Regions from separate parts of the Enterobacter sp. MGH 24 genome, predicted to be linked through region 1. Evidence: predicted binding sites of a transcription regulator. Region 1 holds the regulator's gene; each other region holds the start of a gene.
What was found. The regulator PurR, encoded in region 1, represses purine synthesis genes. The targets are predictions, from matches to a motif close to CANGCAAACGTTTGCNTG.
Positions count from the first base shown of each region.

Region 1 (3,956 bases):
GTTTCGCAGGAGGTGTTCAACGGCGTCTGGGATGCGCTGGCGGACGGCAGGGCAGAGATGGCGATCGGGGCCACGCAGGCGATCCCGGTCGGGGGACGTTACGCCTTTCGCGATATGGGAATGCTGAGCTGGAAGTGCGTGGTGGCAAGCGATCATCCGCTGGCGGCGATGGAAGGGCCGCTGAGCGATGACACGCTGCGCAACTGGCCGTCGCTGGTGCTGGAGGATACGTCCCGTTCATTGCCCAAGCGTATCACCTGGCTTCTGGACAACCAGCGGCGGGTGGTGGCCCCTGACTGGGAATCGTCGGCAACGTGCCTCAGTGCCGGGCTGTGCGTCGCGATGGTGCCCGTTCATTTTGCGCGTCCGCGCATCGATACCGGAGAATGGGTTGAACTGACGCTGGATAATCCGTTCCCGGATGCGGCCTGCTGCCTCACCTGGCAGCAAAATGATGTCTCGCCTGCGATGGCCTGGCTGCTGGATTATCTGGGAGACAGCGAAACGCTGAACCGGGAATGGTTACGGGGGCCAGCATAGCTGGCCCCCGTAAAGCGATTAACGACGGTAGTCGCGGAACGGACCATCCGCAACGGAACGGCGTTCGATAAGACGCGGGTGAACTTCAATGGACTGCGACTCTTCACGCTTGTTGACGATCCTGTCCATCAGCATATTGAAGGCCGTTTCGCCCAGCGAATCTTTCGGCTGGTGAATGGTGGTCAATGCTGGCGTGAAGAAACGCGCGTTACGCACGTTGTCATACCCGATCACGGAAATATCCTGCGGGACGCGCAGGCCCAGCTCGTCGGCGGCGCAGAGCGCGCCCATTGCCATGATGTCACCTCCGCAGAACACGGCGGTTGGACGGTGCGGCTGGGAGACAATCTGCTGCATCGCGCGGTATCCCGACTCCGGCTCAAAGTCGCCCTGCACAATCCAGTTTTCCGGCACGTTGATCAGCGCTTCTTCCATCGCTTTCATAAAACCAGCCAGACGGCCCGCGCCGGTGTTGCGCTCCAGCGGACCGGGGATCACGCCAATCTCTCGGTGACCGCGTTCGATCAGATAACGACCGGCCATATAGCCGCCTTCAAAGGCGTTGTCGATAACTGAATCGGTGAAGTCAGCGCGTGCTTCGCCCCAGTCCATCACTACCATCGGAATATGGCGATACTCTTCCAGCATGGACAGCACGGACTCCGGATACTCGGAACACATTACCAGCAGGCCATCAACGCGCTTTTGCGCCATCATTGACAGGTAGGCGCGCTGTTTTTCAATGCTGTTCCACGCGTTGCCCAGAATCAGGGTATAGCCTTTCTGGAAGCAGTTTTTCTCAACCGCTTCAATGATCTCGGCAAAATAGGCCGCTTCACTGCTGGTCGCCAGCAATCCAATGGACTTGGTGTGATTAACCTTGAGGCTACGCGCAACCGCACTTGGCGAATAGTGCAGCTCTTTGATTGCTGCCCAGACGGCATTGCGCGTCTCTTCCGCCACAAAGCGGGTTTTGTTAATTACATGTGATACGGTTGTAGTGGAAACGTTTGCGCGTTTTGCTACGTCTTTAATTGTTGCCATTAAATGTCACTCCAGACCATATCCTAAGCTCCTGAAAAACCTGAAGGTAAACGTTTGCCTTCTCTCACCCTTATCTCGCAATCTTGAATTGCGGCACGCCGGGAAAACGACACGGGACGTCAGGAGGGGGTCAATGGCCGGTACGCTAATAAATTTAGCGTGGAATTTTGTCCTATCTTGATGAAAAGGGGAAGAGGTAAAGTGGTTATCAGTATAAATCCAGGAAGATTTTTGATGTAATCTGTGCAAAAATGAGCAAGCTCACTTTTCGTGGGGGGATTAAAAGGAGAAAAATTGATGAGTACCGATCTGAAGTTTTCGTTGTTCACCACCATTGTTGTGCTGGCTCTGATTGTCGCGGCCGGTCTGACGGCTGCGCTGCACTGATTTACGCGGAGGGAGAGCCTTCTCCCCCCCGACTCCCCCGGATTGTTACTTCTCTGGCAAAAATCTTTTGCCATTTTGTTAACTTCTCATTTTTTGTGATTGATGTCATGCTTTCCACTTCTTTGTTCTGTGTCACCACATGACACGGCATCCGGAGTTGACGCATGAAAATCAATTTTCCCCTGCTGGCCCTGGCGATTGGCGCTTTTGGGATTGGCACCACTGAATTCTCCCCGATGGGGTTACTGCCTGTTATAGCCCGGGGCGTAGATGTCTCTATCCCTGCGGCAGGGATGTTAATTAGCGCCTATGCTATCGGCGTGATGGTCGGGGCGCCGCTGATGACGCTTCTGCTTTCGCACCGCGCGCGACGCAGTGCGCTGATTTTCCTGATGGCGATCTTCACCCTGGGCAACGTGCTTTCGGCCATTGCGCCGGACTACACCACATTGATGCTGTCCCGTATTCTGACCAGCCTTAACCACGGCGCGTTCTTTGGGCTGGGGTCGGTCGTGGCTGCCAGCGTGGTGCCAAAACATAAGCAGGCGAGCGCCGTGGCAACCATGTTTATGGGGCTAACGATTGCCAACATCGGCGGGGTCCCTGCGGCAACCTGGCTGGGAGAAGCGATCGGGTGGCGTATGTCCTTCCTGGCGACCGCCGGGCTGGGCGTGATTGCGATGGTAGCGCTGTTCTTCTCTCTGCCGAAAGGCAGCGCCGGAGAACGTCCGGAAGTGCGTAAAGAGCTGGCGGTGCTGATGCGCCCGCAGGTGCTTTCCGCGCTGCTTACCACCGTTCTCGGGGCAGGGGCGATGTTTACTCTCTACACCTACATTTCACCGGTATTGCATGACATCACCCACGCAACGCCTCTCTTTGTGACCGCGATGCTGGTGCTGATTGGCGTGGGCTTCTCGATTGGCAACTATCTCGGCGGGAAATTTGCCGACCGTTCCGTGAGCGGGACGCTGAAGGGCTTCTTAACCCTGCTGATTGTCATCATGGTTGCCATTCCGTGGCTGGCGCGTAATGAGTTCGGGGCCGCGATTGCGATGGTCGTCTGGGGTGCCGCGACCTTTGCCGTGGTGCCGCCATTGCAGATGCGCGTGATGCGCGTCGCGCATGAAGCGCCGGGACTTTCATCTTCCGTGAATATCGGTGCGTTTAACCTGGGTAATGCCCTGGGCGCCGCGGCCGGTGGGGCCGTGATTTCCGGTGGTCTGGGATACAGCTTTGTGCCGGTGATGGGGGCGATTATTGCCGCGCTCGGCCTGCTGCTGGTGATGATGTCGGGTCGTAAACAGCCTGAAGCAGCCTGCGCTGCGGAATAAACCAAAAACGCAGAAGGGCGAACCCTTCTGCGTGTCTCTTACGCGGCGAAGTTCTTCGCGACAAAGTCCCAGTTAACCAGTGCCCAGAAGTGCTCCAGGTAGTTCGGGCGCGCGTTGCGGTAATCAATGTAGTAAGCGTGTTCCCACACGTCCACGGTCATCAGCGGCTTAGCGCTGGTGGTCAGCGGGGTGCCCGCGTTAGAAGTGGACACGATAGCCAGTTTGCCATCCGCCTCTTTCACCAGCCACGTCCAGCCAGAACCGAAGTTCTTGATGGCGGCATCGGTAAATTTCGCTTTGAAATCTGCGAAGCTGCCAAATGCGGCGTTGATAGCGGTAGCCAGTTCACCGGCAGGTTCACCGCCGGCATTCGGTGCCAGGCAGTGCCAGTAGAAGGTGTGGTTCCACACCTGAGCGGCGTTGTTAAAGACGCCACCCTCAGAGCTGCGGACGATCTCTTCCAGCGTTTTGCCTTCGAAATCGGTGCCCTTGATCAGGTTGTTCAGGTTGGTGACGTACGTCTGGTGATGCTTGCCGTAATGATATTCCAGGGTTTCCGCAGAAATGTGCGGTGCCAGGGCGTCTTTTGCATACGGTAGTGCAGGTAATTCGAACGACATTGCTTCTCTCCTTATTGTATTTTGCGTTGCCAAT
Region 1 covers NZ_KI535657.1:3,423,476-3,427,431, forward strand. Annotated here, with positions in the region: gene punR (DNA-binding transcriptional activator PunR) at 1-540, shown strand, start outside; gene purR (HTH-type transcriptional repressor PurR) at 559-1,584, opposite strand; gene L370_RS23475 (cytochrome bd-I oxidase subunit CydH) at 1,882-1,971, shown strand; gene L370_RS05820 (MFS transporter) at 2,136-3,302, shown strand; gene sodB (superoxide dismutase [Fe]) at 3,341-3,922, opposite strand.

Region 2 (3,956 bases), 230 kb from region 1:
GCGCGGCAGCTATATGGGTTTCAGCCGGCTGGGGCTGGCGCTTGGCGGCGCATTAGGTTACGCCGGTGGCGGCTGGCTGTTTGATGCCGGCAAAGCGTTAAACCAGCCCGAACTCCCGTGGATGATGCTCGGCGTGGTGGGCTTTATGACGCTCCTTGCCCTGTGGTGGCAGTTCAGCCAGAAACGCAGCGCGAGCGGTATGCTTGAACCTGGCGCGTAGCCTTTCCCTCGGGCGGGAGCCCCTCCCGCCCCACTTCTCAGTTTTTTCTGCTGGTTTCTGCTAATTCACACTGACATACTGACGTAACAGGACAGAAGCGCCGATTTTTCGTTGAGGAACACTATGAAGAAAATTGTCTTTGCCGCGGCATTAGTTGTCAGCGGTCTGCTGGTGGGCTGTAACCAGCTCACGCAATATACCGTCAGTGAACAGGAAATTAATCAGGCGCTGGAAAAACATAATAATTTTTCTAAAGACATTGGCGTGCCGGGGCTGGCGGACGCGCATATCGTGCTCACGAATCTGACCAGCCAGATCGGACGTGAAGAACCAAACAAAGTCACCCTGGCCGGCGATGCGGATCTTGATATGTCATCCCTCTTCGGTAATCAGAAAGCCAACATCAAGCTCAAGCTGAAGGCGCTCCCCGTTTTCAACAAAGAAAAAGGGGCCATTTTCCTGCAGGAGATGGAAGTCGTCGATGCGCAGGTGTCGCCGGACAAGATGGCACCGGTTCTGCAAACCCTGATGCCCTATCTGAACCAGTCGCTGCGTAATTATTTTAACCAGCAACCCGCGTACGTCTTAAGTGAAGACAAAAGCAAGGGTGAAGCTCTGGCGAAAAAATACGCAAAAGGGATAGAGGTGAAACCGGGTGAAATTATCATTCCTTTCACCGATTAACCTGAAGGGCGCTGCGGCGCCCTTTTTTTTACGGAAAAGTGTGCAAACGAAAACGTTTCCGCTTATGATTTGTGTCCGGCAAAAACAGCCATCCTTATGACTGATTCCTGACAAGCCGGAGCTTCCATGACTGCACAACCCCAGGTTCTTAAAATCCGCCGCCCAGACGACTGGCATATCCATCTGCGTGATGGCGATATGCTGAAAACCGTCGTGCCTTATACCAGCGAAATTTATGGCCGCGCGATTGTCATGCCTAACCTGGTTCCACCAGTCACCACCGTCGATGCCGCGATCGCCTATCGCCAGCGCATTATGGATGCCGTGCCTGCGGGGCACGATTTTACCCCGTTGATGACCTGCTATCTGACCGACTCGCTGGACCCGAACGAAGTGGAGCGCGGGTTTAACGAAGGCGTATTTACGGCGGCGAAACTCTACCCGGCGAATGCCACCACCAACTCCAGCCACGGCGTCACCAGCATTGATGCCATCATGCCGGTTCTGGAACGCATGCAGAAACTGGGCATGCCGCTGCTGGTCCACGGTGAAGTCACGCACGCCGAGATTGACATCTTCGACCGTGAAGCCCGCTTTATCGAGACCGTGATGGAGCCTCTGCGCCAGCGCCTGCCCGCGCTTAAAGTGGTCTTTGAGCACATCACCACTAAAGACGCGGCAGAGTATGTGCGTGACGGCAACGATCTTATCGCCGCCACCATTACGCCGCAGCACTTGATGTTTAACCGTAACCACATGCTGGTAGGCGGGGTGCGCCCTCACCTGTACTGCCTGCCGATTCTCAAGCGCAACATCCACCAGCAGGCGCTGCGCGAGCTGGTTGCCAGCGGCTTCTCCCGCGCGTTCCTCGGCACCGATTCCGCGCCTCACGCCCGCCATCGTAAAGAGGCGAGCTGCGGCTGCGCAGGCTGCTTCAACGCCCCAACGGCGCTTGCCAGCTACGCGACCGTATTTGAAGAGATGAACGCGCTGGAACATTTCGAAGCGTTCTGCTCCCTTAACGGCCCGCGTTTCTACGGCCTGCCGGTCAATGACACCTTCATCGAACTGGAGCGTAAAGCGAGCCACGTTGAGGAGTCCATTGCGCTGACGGATGACACGCTGATCCCATTCCTGGCAGGCGAAACCGTCCACTGGACGGTAAAACGTTAAAAAATCAGTGCCCCTTGTTGTCAAATCGATAATATACCTGTATAAATAAACAGTATATTACACAGGGGGCATTTATGCGTATTGAAGTCACCATAGCCAAAACAACCGTTCTGCCTGCCGGCGCGCTTGATGCACTGGCCGGCGAATTATCCCGCCGTATTAACAACACTTTTCCCGACAATACCGGTGCCGTAACGGTACGTTACGCCGCGGCGAACAACCTCTCTGTCATTGGTGCTGCGAAAGAAGATAAAGACCGCATCAGCGAAATCCTGCAGGAAACGTGGGAAAGCGCAGACGACTGGTTTATCACAGATTAACACTGCTCCCTCATTGTGTTTTTTTGCCGGGTCGCCCCGGCTTTTTTTTGCCTAAAAATTCTGTAAGTTCAAATTAATTCGGCATCTTCTTTAAGAATCGTGAACAAGATGGTGTTTTATTGTTCGAACAATCCTAAAAAGCAGAAAAATGTGTTGCCACCTGTTTATTTTTCCCGTCGGAACCCTTATTACTTGGTATACTGAAGATGCTTTCAGAAAAACATGCATTGAACCTCAGAGCCGTTGTCTTCTAACACGCATTAAGGGGGTTATAATGGAAAAGAATAGTGAAGTGATCCAGACCCATCCACTTGTTGGCTGGGATATCAGTACCGTAGATAGCTACGATGCGCTGATGCTGCGTTTGCACTACCAGACCCCGAATCAACTCAACCGTGAAGAAGCGGAAGTTGGACAGACGCTGTGGCTTACAACAGACGTCGCCCGTCAGTTTATTTCTATTTTAGAGGCAGGTATTGCAAAAATAGAATCTGGCGACTATCAGGAAAATGAGTATAAACGGCACTAAGCTTATGCCCACTTTTCTCTCTACAGGCACCCTCGCGGTGCCTTATTTATTTCTCCCTTGTCTAACCCCGCGTTGTTAATTACTCTGCTAACAAAACATCAGTTTACGAGATGCATATGAGATACGACTTAATCATTATTGGTAGTGGCTCCGTGGGTTCCGCTGCCGGTTATTACGCAACGCAGGCGGGTCTGAAGGTCCTGATGATCGATGCCCATCTTCCTCCCCATGCGGAGGGTAGCCATCATGGCGATACCCGCCTCATGCGCCATGCATATGGAGAAGGTGAGCGCTATGTTCCGCTGGTGCTTCGCGCCCAGACGCTGTGGGACGAGCTGGCGAAACAGACCGAAGAGCGTATTTTCGAGCGCACCGGCGTCATCAACCTTGGCCCTGCCCATTCTGATTTTCTCGCCGGCGTTGAGCGCAGCGCGAGAGCCTTTAATCTCGATGTTGAGAAGCTGGACGCCACGGGCATTACCGCTCGCTGGCCTGAAATTACCGTCCCGGACGATTACATCGGCCTCTTTGAAGCCCACTCCGGCGTATTGCATTGTGAAACGGCGATCAAAACCTGGATCGATCTTGCCGCGAAAGCCGGCTGTGCGCAGCTTTTTAACTGTCCGGTAGAGACCATTACCCATGACGACAATGGCGTCACGGTAACGACTATTGACGGCGACTATTCAGCGTCCCGCCTGCTCGTCAGTGCAGGAACCTGGGTCACACGACTGCTGCCGGAACTGCCGATCCAGCCAGTACGCAAGGTCTTCTCCTGGTTCCAGTCGGATGGACGCTACAGCGCGCAGAATAAATTCCCGGCCTTCACCGGCGAATTACCGAATGGCGATCAGTTCTACGGCTTCCCTTCCGAGAAGGACTCGCTGAAAATCGGTAAACACAACGGTGGCCAGGCTATCGCCTCCCCTGAAGAGCGTAAGCCTTTCGGCGCCGTCCCACAGGATGGCTCAGAAGCCTTCTCGTTCCTGCGTACTATTCTTCCCGGCATCGGTGGCTTGCTGTATGGCGC
Region 2 covers NZ_KI535657.1:3,195,158-3,199,113, reverse strand. Annotated here, with positions in the region: gene mdtH (multidrug efflux MFS transporter MdtH) at 1-220, shown strand, start outside; gene L370_RS06915 (lipoprotein) at 344-904, shown strand; gene pyrC (dihydroorotase) at 1,031-2,077, shown strand; gene dinI (DNA damage-inducible protein I) at 2,152-2,397, shown strand; gene bssS (biofilm formation regulator BssS) at 2,672-2,926, shown strand; gene solA (N-methyl-L-tryptophan oxidase) at 3,043-3,956, shown strand, end outside.
Region 2: the regulator PurR is predicted to act here: its motif matches at 950-967, upstream of pyrC (dihydroorotase).

Region 3 (3,956 bases), 810 kb from region 1:
CTGAGCGGCAACCTTGGTCGCGCGGTAATGAAGACCTCTGCCGTACCGGAAGAGAACCAGATTATCGAAGCGCCGGCGGTGGTGTTTGAAAGCCAGCACGACGTGTTACCCGCCTTTGACGCCGGTCTGCTCGACAAAGACTGCGTGGTGGTGGTGCGTCACCAGGGGCCTAAAGCTAACGGGATGCCAGAATTACATAAACTTATGCCACCACTTGGTGTATTATTGGACCGCCGTTTCAAAATTGCGTTAGTCACCGATGGACGCCTCTCCGGGGCATCCGGTAAAGTGCCTTCAGCCATCCACGTAACGCCGGAAGCCTACGACGGCGGTTTACTGGCGAAAGTGCGCGACGGTGACATGATCCGCGTGAATGGTCAGACAGGCGAGTTAACCCTGCTGGTCGATGACGCCGAGCTGGCGGCACGTCAGCCCCATATTCCAGACCTGAGCGCATCGCGCGTGGGGACCGGACGCGAAATGTTCAGCGCGCTGCGTGAGAAACTCTCCGGTGCGGAGCAGGGCGCAACCTGTATTACGTTTTAAGACGACTTGATTTTAACGATCTGGCGAGAGAAAACTCTGATGAAAAACTGGAAAACAAGTGCAGAAGCAATCCTGACCACTGGCCCTGTCGTGCCGGTTATCGTGGTAAACAAGCTGGAGCACGCTGTACCGATGGCGAAAGCGCTGGTTGCGGGTGGCGTTCGCGTTCTGGAAGTCACCCTGCGTACCGCCTGCGCGATGGACGCTATTCGCGCTATCGCCAAAGAAGTGCCGGACGCCATCATCGGTGCGGGTACCGTGACGAACGCAAAACAGCTGGCGGAAGTGACCGACGCGGGCGCGCAGTTCGCCATCAGCCCTGGCCTGACCGAGTCGCTGCTGAAAGCCGCCACTGAAGGTACCATTCCGCTGATCCCTGGCATCAGCACCGTCTCTGAACTGATGCTGGGCATGGACTACGGTCTGAAAGAGTTTAAATTCTTCCCGGCTGAAGCGAACGGCGGCACCAAAGCGCTGCAGGCGATTGCGGGTCCATTCTCTCAGGTGCGCTTCTGCCCGACGGGCGGTATCTCTCCTGCCAACTACCGTGACTACCTGGCGCTGAAAAGCGTGCTTTGCATCGGTGGTTCATGGCTGGTTCCGGCGGATGCGCTGGAAGCGGGCGACTGGGATCGCATCACCAAACTGGCTCGTGAAGCGGTTGAAGGCGCGAAGCAGTAAGCCATTCGCCACATAAAAAAACGGGCCTAACGGCCCGTTTTTTTATCCCTCTACCTTGACGTTCGCAGCGGCCGCTTTCGCTCTCGCCACGGCGTCGTCAACGTTATCCCCGGTGGCTAACGCCACGCCAAGACGGCGGGTTCCGTCGATCTCCGGCTTGCCGAACAAACGTACCTGCAATCCTGCACCCACCGCCCCGTCGACGTTATCAAACGTAACGTTCTGGCTGGTTAACTGCGGCAGGATCACCGCCGAGGCGGCCGGGCCATACTGACGAACACCGCCGACGGGCAGGCCGAGGAACGCGCGCACGTGCAGGGCGAACTCGGAGAGATCCTGCGAAATCAGCGTCACCATGCCGGTGTCATGCGGGCGAGGGGAGACTTCGCTGAAAATCACCTCATCACCGCACACAAACAGCTCCACGCCGAACAGGCCATAGCCGCCCAGCGCCAGGACGGTTTCACGGGCGATCTCCTGAGCACGCTCCAGCGCCAGGGCGCTCATCTGCTGCGGCTGCCAGGATTCGCGGTAATCGCCATCTTCCTGACGGTGGCCAATCGGGTCGCAGAAATGGACGCCGTCAACGGCGCTGACGGTCAGCAGGGTGATTTCGAAATCAAACTTCACGACGCCTTCGACGATGACGCGACCGGCGCCGGCGCGGCCACCCTGCTGGGCATAATCCCACGCGTGATCCAGGGTGCTGCTGTCGCGAATAAAGCTCTGTCCTTTTCCGGAGGAGCTCATCACCGGCTTAACGATGCACGGGTAGCCAATCTCCTCAACGGCCTGCAGGAACGCGGCCTTATCGCCAGCAAAACGGTAGCTCGAGGTGGGCAACCCTAGCTCTTCCGCCGCCAGGCGACGAATGCCTTCGCGGTTCATGGTCAGCTTTGCGGCTTTCGCGCAGGGCACCACGCGCTGGCCTTCCTGCTCGAGGGCGATCAGCGTATCGGTGGCAATGGCCTCAATTTCCGGTACGACAAAATCGGGTTTCTCGCGCGTAATCAATTCGTGAAGGGCATCGCCATCCAGCATGTTAATCACATAAGAACGATGGGCGACGTGCATGGCGGGTGCGTCGGCGTAACGGTCTACGGCAATGACTTCCACACCTAAACGCTGGCACTCAATGGCGACCTCTTTCCCCAGCTCGCCCGATCCCAGCAGCATCACTCGCGTCGCCGCAGGTCGCAGCGCAGTTCCTAAACGAATCATAACAATCCCCCTAAAAAAGTTGCGCGCAGTATAAACGAAAACGTTTGCGTCTGTCTTGTGCAGGGCTAAACGAGGGGGCAGAAATTTGCGCTTCTTTAGCCCGACCAGACGTTTCCTGACGCCCGCTCGCTTACGCTGTGGTACATGTTCACCGTTAAGTGAGGGAAACCATGTCTGGCTGGTTAAATCAACTGCAATCCCTGTTAGGACAGAAAACATCGTCTGGCGAACGGGACCTCAGCAAACTGCTGGTACCCGGGGCGCTCGGCGGGCTGGCAGGCCTGCTGGTGGCGAATAAATCCTCACGCAAGCTGCTGGCAAAGTATGGTACAGGCGCGCTGCTGGCCGGCGGCGGCGCCATCGCGGGCACCGTGCTGTGGAATAAATACAAGGACAGAGTGCGGACCGCGCACAGCGATGAACCGCATTATGGCGAGCACACCTCGCCGCTGGATCTGCGTACCGAACGGCTCATTCTTGCGCTGGTTTTTGCCGCGAAAAGTGACGGGCATATTGACGATAAAGAACGAACGGCGATCGAGCAGCAGCTGCGCGAAGCCGGTGTCGAAGAGAGGGGAAGAGCGCTGGTGGCGCAGGCGATAGAACAGCCGCTCGAGCCGCAGCGTCTTGCGCAAAGTGTGAAAAATGAAGAAGAGGCGCTGGAGCTCTATTTCCTCAGCTGTGCCGCCATCGATATCGATCATTTTATGGAGCGTAGCTACCTGAATGCGCTTGGGGACGCGCTGAAGATCCCCCAGGACGTGCGTGAGGGCATTGAGCGGGATATCCGGGAACAAAAACAGGCTTTACAGGGATAACCGTCGCCGTTGCGACGCTGTTTCGCTTGCATCATGCGTGGGTTTTGCCAACCTTATAGGGTGTAAAACTTAAAAGAATGATGACATGCCACCGAAAGCCCGACGTATACCTTATGCGATCACCACGCATGGCGATACGCGTATAGACAACTATTACTGGCTACGGGACGATTCGCGCTCCCGGCCAGAGGTGCTCGACTACCTGCACGAGGAAAATGACTATGGCCGCAAGGTCATGTCCAGCCAGCAGACGCTTCAGGACCAGCTGCTGAATGAAATGGTGCAGCGTATTCCTCAGCACGACATCTCCGCGCCCTGGACCAAAAACGGCTATCGCTATCGCCATATCTACGAGCCCGGCAATGAGTATCCCATCTACCAGCGTCAGTCGGTGTTAAGCGCCGAATGGGATGAGTGGGATATTCTGCTGGATGCCAACCAGCGCGCCGCCCACAGCGAGTTTTATACCCTGGGCGGCATGTCCATTTCGCCGGATAACGCGGTAATGGCGCTGGCGGAGGATTATCTCTCCCGTCGCCAGTACGGCCTGCGGTTTCGCAATCTGGACACCGGCAACTGGTATCCGGAAATGCTGGAAAACGTCTCCCCGGATTTTGTCTGGGCGAATGATTCCGAGACGGTTTACTACGTCAAAAAGCACGCGTCGACGCTGCTGCCTTACCAGGTGTG
Region 3 covers NZ_KI535657.1:4,230,882-4,234,837, reverse strand. Annotated here, with positions in the region: gene edd (phosphogluconate dehydratase) at 1-546, shown strand, start outside; gene L370_RS02195 (bifunctional 4-hydroxy-2-oxoglutarate aldolase/2-dehydro-3-deoxy-phosphogluconate aldolase) at 586-1,227, shown strand; gene purT (formate-dependent phosphoribosylglycinamide formyltransferase) at 1,270-2,448, opposite strand; gene L370_RS02205 (tellurite resistance TerB family protein) at 2,619-3,266, shown strand; gene ptrB (oligopeptidase B) at 3,352-3,956, shown strand, end outside.
Region 3: the regulator PurR is predicted to act here: its motif matches at 2,482-2,499, upstream of purT (formate-dependent phosphoribosylglycinamide formyltransferase).

Region 4 (3,956 bases), 360 kb from region 1:
AAGGAGAGCGCGTTAACGTAGGGAATGTGACTTTACAGGTGTTGCATTGTCCTGGACATACGCCAGGCCATATCGTCTTCTTTGATGACCAGTCCCGTCTGCTGATTTCCGGCGATGTGATCTTCAAAGGTGGTGTAGGACGCAGCGATTTTCCGCGCGGCGACCACGGGCAGCTGATTCAGTCGATTAAACAAAAGTTATTGCCGCTGGGTGATGACGTTACGTTTATCCCTGGGCACGGTCCGATGTCGACGCTGGGCTATGAACGGCTCCATAACCCGTTCCTTCAGGATGAAATGCCTGTCTGGTAACCAGAATAAAAAAAAGCCTGCATAACGCAGGCTTTTTTATGGGCGCAAATTACAGTACGGCGACAATCGCTTCGCACAGTGGCGCCATGTTGTCAGGCGTCATGCCTGCAACGTTCACGCGGCCAGACGCGACGGCGTACACGCCAAACTCTTCACGCAGACGCAGAACCTGCTCTTTGGTCAGGCCGCTGAACGAGAACATGCCGTTCTGTTTGATGATAAAGCTGAAGTCGCGGTCCGCGCCTTTCTCAGCCAGGGTGTTCACAAACAGCAGGCGCATGCGCTGAATACGCTGACGCATATCGTTCAGCTCTTGTTCCCAGATAGCGCGCAGCGCATCGTTGCTCAGGATAGTGGCAACAACAGACGCACCGTGTGCCGGTGGGTTAGAGTAGTTCGCGCGGATAACCGATTTCATCTGGCTGAACGCACGATCGACGGTCTCTTCGTTTGCCGCGACCAGCGTACAGGCACCTACGCGCTCATTGTACAGACCGAAGTTCTTGGAGTAAGAGCTTGCGACAATCAGCTCCTGATGCACGGCTGCGAACGCGCGCAGGCCTTCGGCATCTTCTTCCAGACCACGGGCGAAGCCCTGATAGGCGAAGTCAAACAGCGGCAGCCAGCCTTTTTCTACGGACAGCTTCGCCAGGTGTTCCCACTGCTCAAGCGTCGGATCGATACCGGTTGGGTTGTGGCAGCAGCCGTGGAACAGCACCACGTCACCCGCCTGCGCTTCGCTCAGGCTCGCCAGCAGGCCGTCAAAGTCGAGAGAGTGGTTTGCCGCATCGTAGTAAGCATATTCACGTACTTCCAGACCCGCAGAGTTAAACACGCTCTTGTGGTTCGGCCAGCTTGGGTTGCTTACCCATACGCGCTTGACAGAGGTGTTTTTCGCCAGGAAATCCGCCGCCACGCGCAGCGCACCGGTACCGCCTGGGGTCTGTGCTGTACGGGCACGTTTGTTACTCACAATTGTACTGCCTTTACCGAACAGCAGCTCCTGGGTGCAGCGACCAAATTCAGGGATACCATCAATACCGAGGTAGTTTTTGGTGGTTTCGTTTTCCAGCAGATACTGCTCAGCTTTCTTAACGCTGGTCAGTACCGGAGTTTTGCCGGTTTCATCTTTATATACACCAATACCCAGGTTGATTTTGCCTGGGCGGTCGTCGGCACGAAACAGATCGGCCAGGCCCAGAATAGGGTCGGCAGGAGCGGCGGTAATGTTCTCAAACATGACGAAGTTCCATTGTGATTACAGAAGTGAAATCCGCTATCAGGTTAACGGTAGATTTACAAAATGCCAACCGTTTGCGACGAAAAGCGTGCGGCTTTTCAAAAGTCGCCATTATTTTCTGTCACGCATAAAAAAACAGGGCCGAAGCCCTGTTCATTAAGCATATAACAAAGTGGTGTTCTGATTAGAACTGGTAAGTCACACCTACAGCAGCCATATCGTCGTTGCCGTTCAGGCCGCCAACGGTTTGCGCGTAGTCTGTGTCTTTGTCCAGCAGGTTGATGTAGTAATCAGCCCACACGTTGAAGTTTTTGTTGAAGTAGTAAGTTGCGCCAACCTGGATGAATTTAGCCAGATCTGCATCGCCACCTTTGAAGGTGCCTTTAGAGTTGGTCACGCCAGCCAGGTCTTTACCTTTGGTCTGCACGTAGGAGATTGCTGGACGCAGGCCGAAATCGAACTGGTACTGAGCAACAACTTCAAAGTTCTGCGTTTTGTTAGCAAAGCCAGCATCGCCATCAGAACCGGTACGGGTGGTGTTACGGGTTTCAGCATAGGTGGTTGCCAGGTAGATGTTGTTGGCGTCGTATTTCAGACCCAGACCCCATGCTTCAGCTTTGTCGCCTTCACCGTCAGCTTTCTGATTCAGAGTACGGTTAGCGTTGCTGTAAGATGCGATTGCACCGAAGCCTTCGCCGAAATCGTAGCCCAGGGAGTAGCCTACGCCATCACCGTTAGCAGTTTTAACGTCAGTACGGTCGTTTTTGCCCTGGTACTGAACGCCCAGGCTCAGACCGTCAACCAGACCGAAGAAGTTGCTGTTACGGTAGGTCAGCAGACCGGTGCTGCGGCTGGTCATAAAGTTATCAACATAGTTACCGCCCCAGGTCATACCAGAGAAGGACGGTGCCATATCGGTGTAAGATTCTACGTCGTAAACGATACCGTAGTTACGACCGTAGTCGATGCTGCCAGCGTCGCCCGCTTTCAGACCCGCAAATGCCAGACGGTTTTTGTTAGTCTGAGCACCACCTTCAGCCTGGCTGGCCACGAAACGGTATTCCCACTGGCCGTAACCGGTCAGCTGGTCGTTGATCTGCGTTTCGCCTTTGAAACCGATCTGCGCGTAGGTAGCGTCGTTATTGTTGGTGTTATCACCGGAAGTCACGAAATCGTGCTCGGCGTTAACTTTACCGTAGAAGTCCAGTTTGTTGCCGTTCTTGTTATAGATTTCTGCAGCGTTAGCTGCACCGGCTACCAGCAGGGCAGGGATTACCACTGCCAGAATATTGCGCTTCATCATTATTTATTACCCTCATTGGTTTTTTTATGACACTCGCCACTGCCGTCAATAAATTCTGTCAATAAATATTTCCGGAACTATTGATGAGAGTTTGGTGTCTTTATGTATCTGACAGGCATCTTTCCATTCGGCGAAGCGTTTCGCTAGCCTGAAAGTGCTACAATTCTCAAGATTAAGTAACTGAAAGAAAATATATGTAACTAAATGTGTATTTTTTGGAACTTTGTGAACCACCTCAAACTTCAGACCTCTCTGGCGAATTAAACGGCAGGACCTATCCTATATATATGAATTGCTTATGATTAATTGAGATAAAGGTGATTCATATAAACAGACGTTAAACGACTCTTTTTTTCTTATGACCGCAAAAAGACTTCTGGATGGCTGTAAAAGCGGTTGAAATTTGTGCTATCGCTTGAGGATGTAATAATCGCAATAAGAATAGGGTTTATTTTTTGTGGCTGGATGTTTCGCGGAAACAAAACGTAACAGGTAGTGGTTGTGACGGGGTGAAGGTTTAAAGACGCTGACTTTACGCTGACGAAAACTGACAATACAGAATAAAATAATGGCCAGCATAAGCTGGCCATTTTAGTCTTGTATCGATTAGAAGCTGGCGTTACGTGGAGTACGTGGGAACGGGATCACGTCGCGTACGTTCTGAACACCGGTAACGTAGGCGATCAGACGCTCAAAGCCCAGACCAAAACCGGCGTGCGGTACGGTACCGTAACGACGCAGATCGCGGTACCAGCTGTAGTCAGCCGGGTTGAGCCCCATCTCTTCCATACGTGCGTCCAGCACGTCAAGACGCTCTTCACGCTGAGAGCCACCGATGATTTCACCAATGCCCGGCGCCAGTACGTCCATCGCCGCCACGGTTTTACCGTCTTCGTTAAGGCGCATATAGAAGGCCTTAATGTCTTTCGGGTAGTTTTTAACGACAACCGGCGCTTTGAAATGCTTCTCGGCCAGATAGCGTTCGTGCTCAGACGCCAGGTCAACGCCCCAGTAAACCGGGTTCTCAAACTTCTCACCGCATTTCTCGAGGATCGCCACCGCGTCGGTGTAGTCCACCTGCGCAAAATCGGCAGAGACGAAG
Region 4 covers NZ_KI535657.1:3,063,023-3,066,978, forward strand. Annotated here, with positions in the region: gene L370_RS07585 (MBL fold metallo-hydrolase) at 1-311, shown strand, start outside; gene L370_RS07580 (amino acid aminotransferase) at 361-1,551, opposite strand; gene L370_RS07575 (porin) at 1,736-2,854, opposite strand; gene asnS (asparagine--tRNA ligase) at 3,461-3,956, opposite strand, start outside.
Region 4: the regulator PurR is predicted to act here: its motif matches at 1,615-1,632, upstream of L370_RS07580 (amino acid aminotransferase).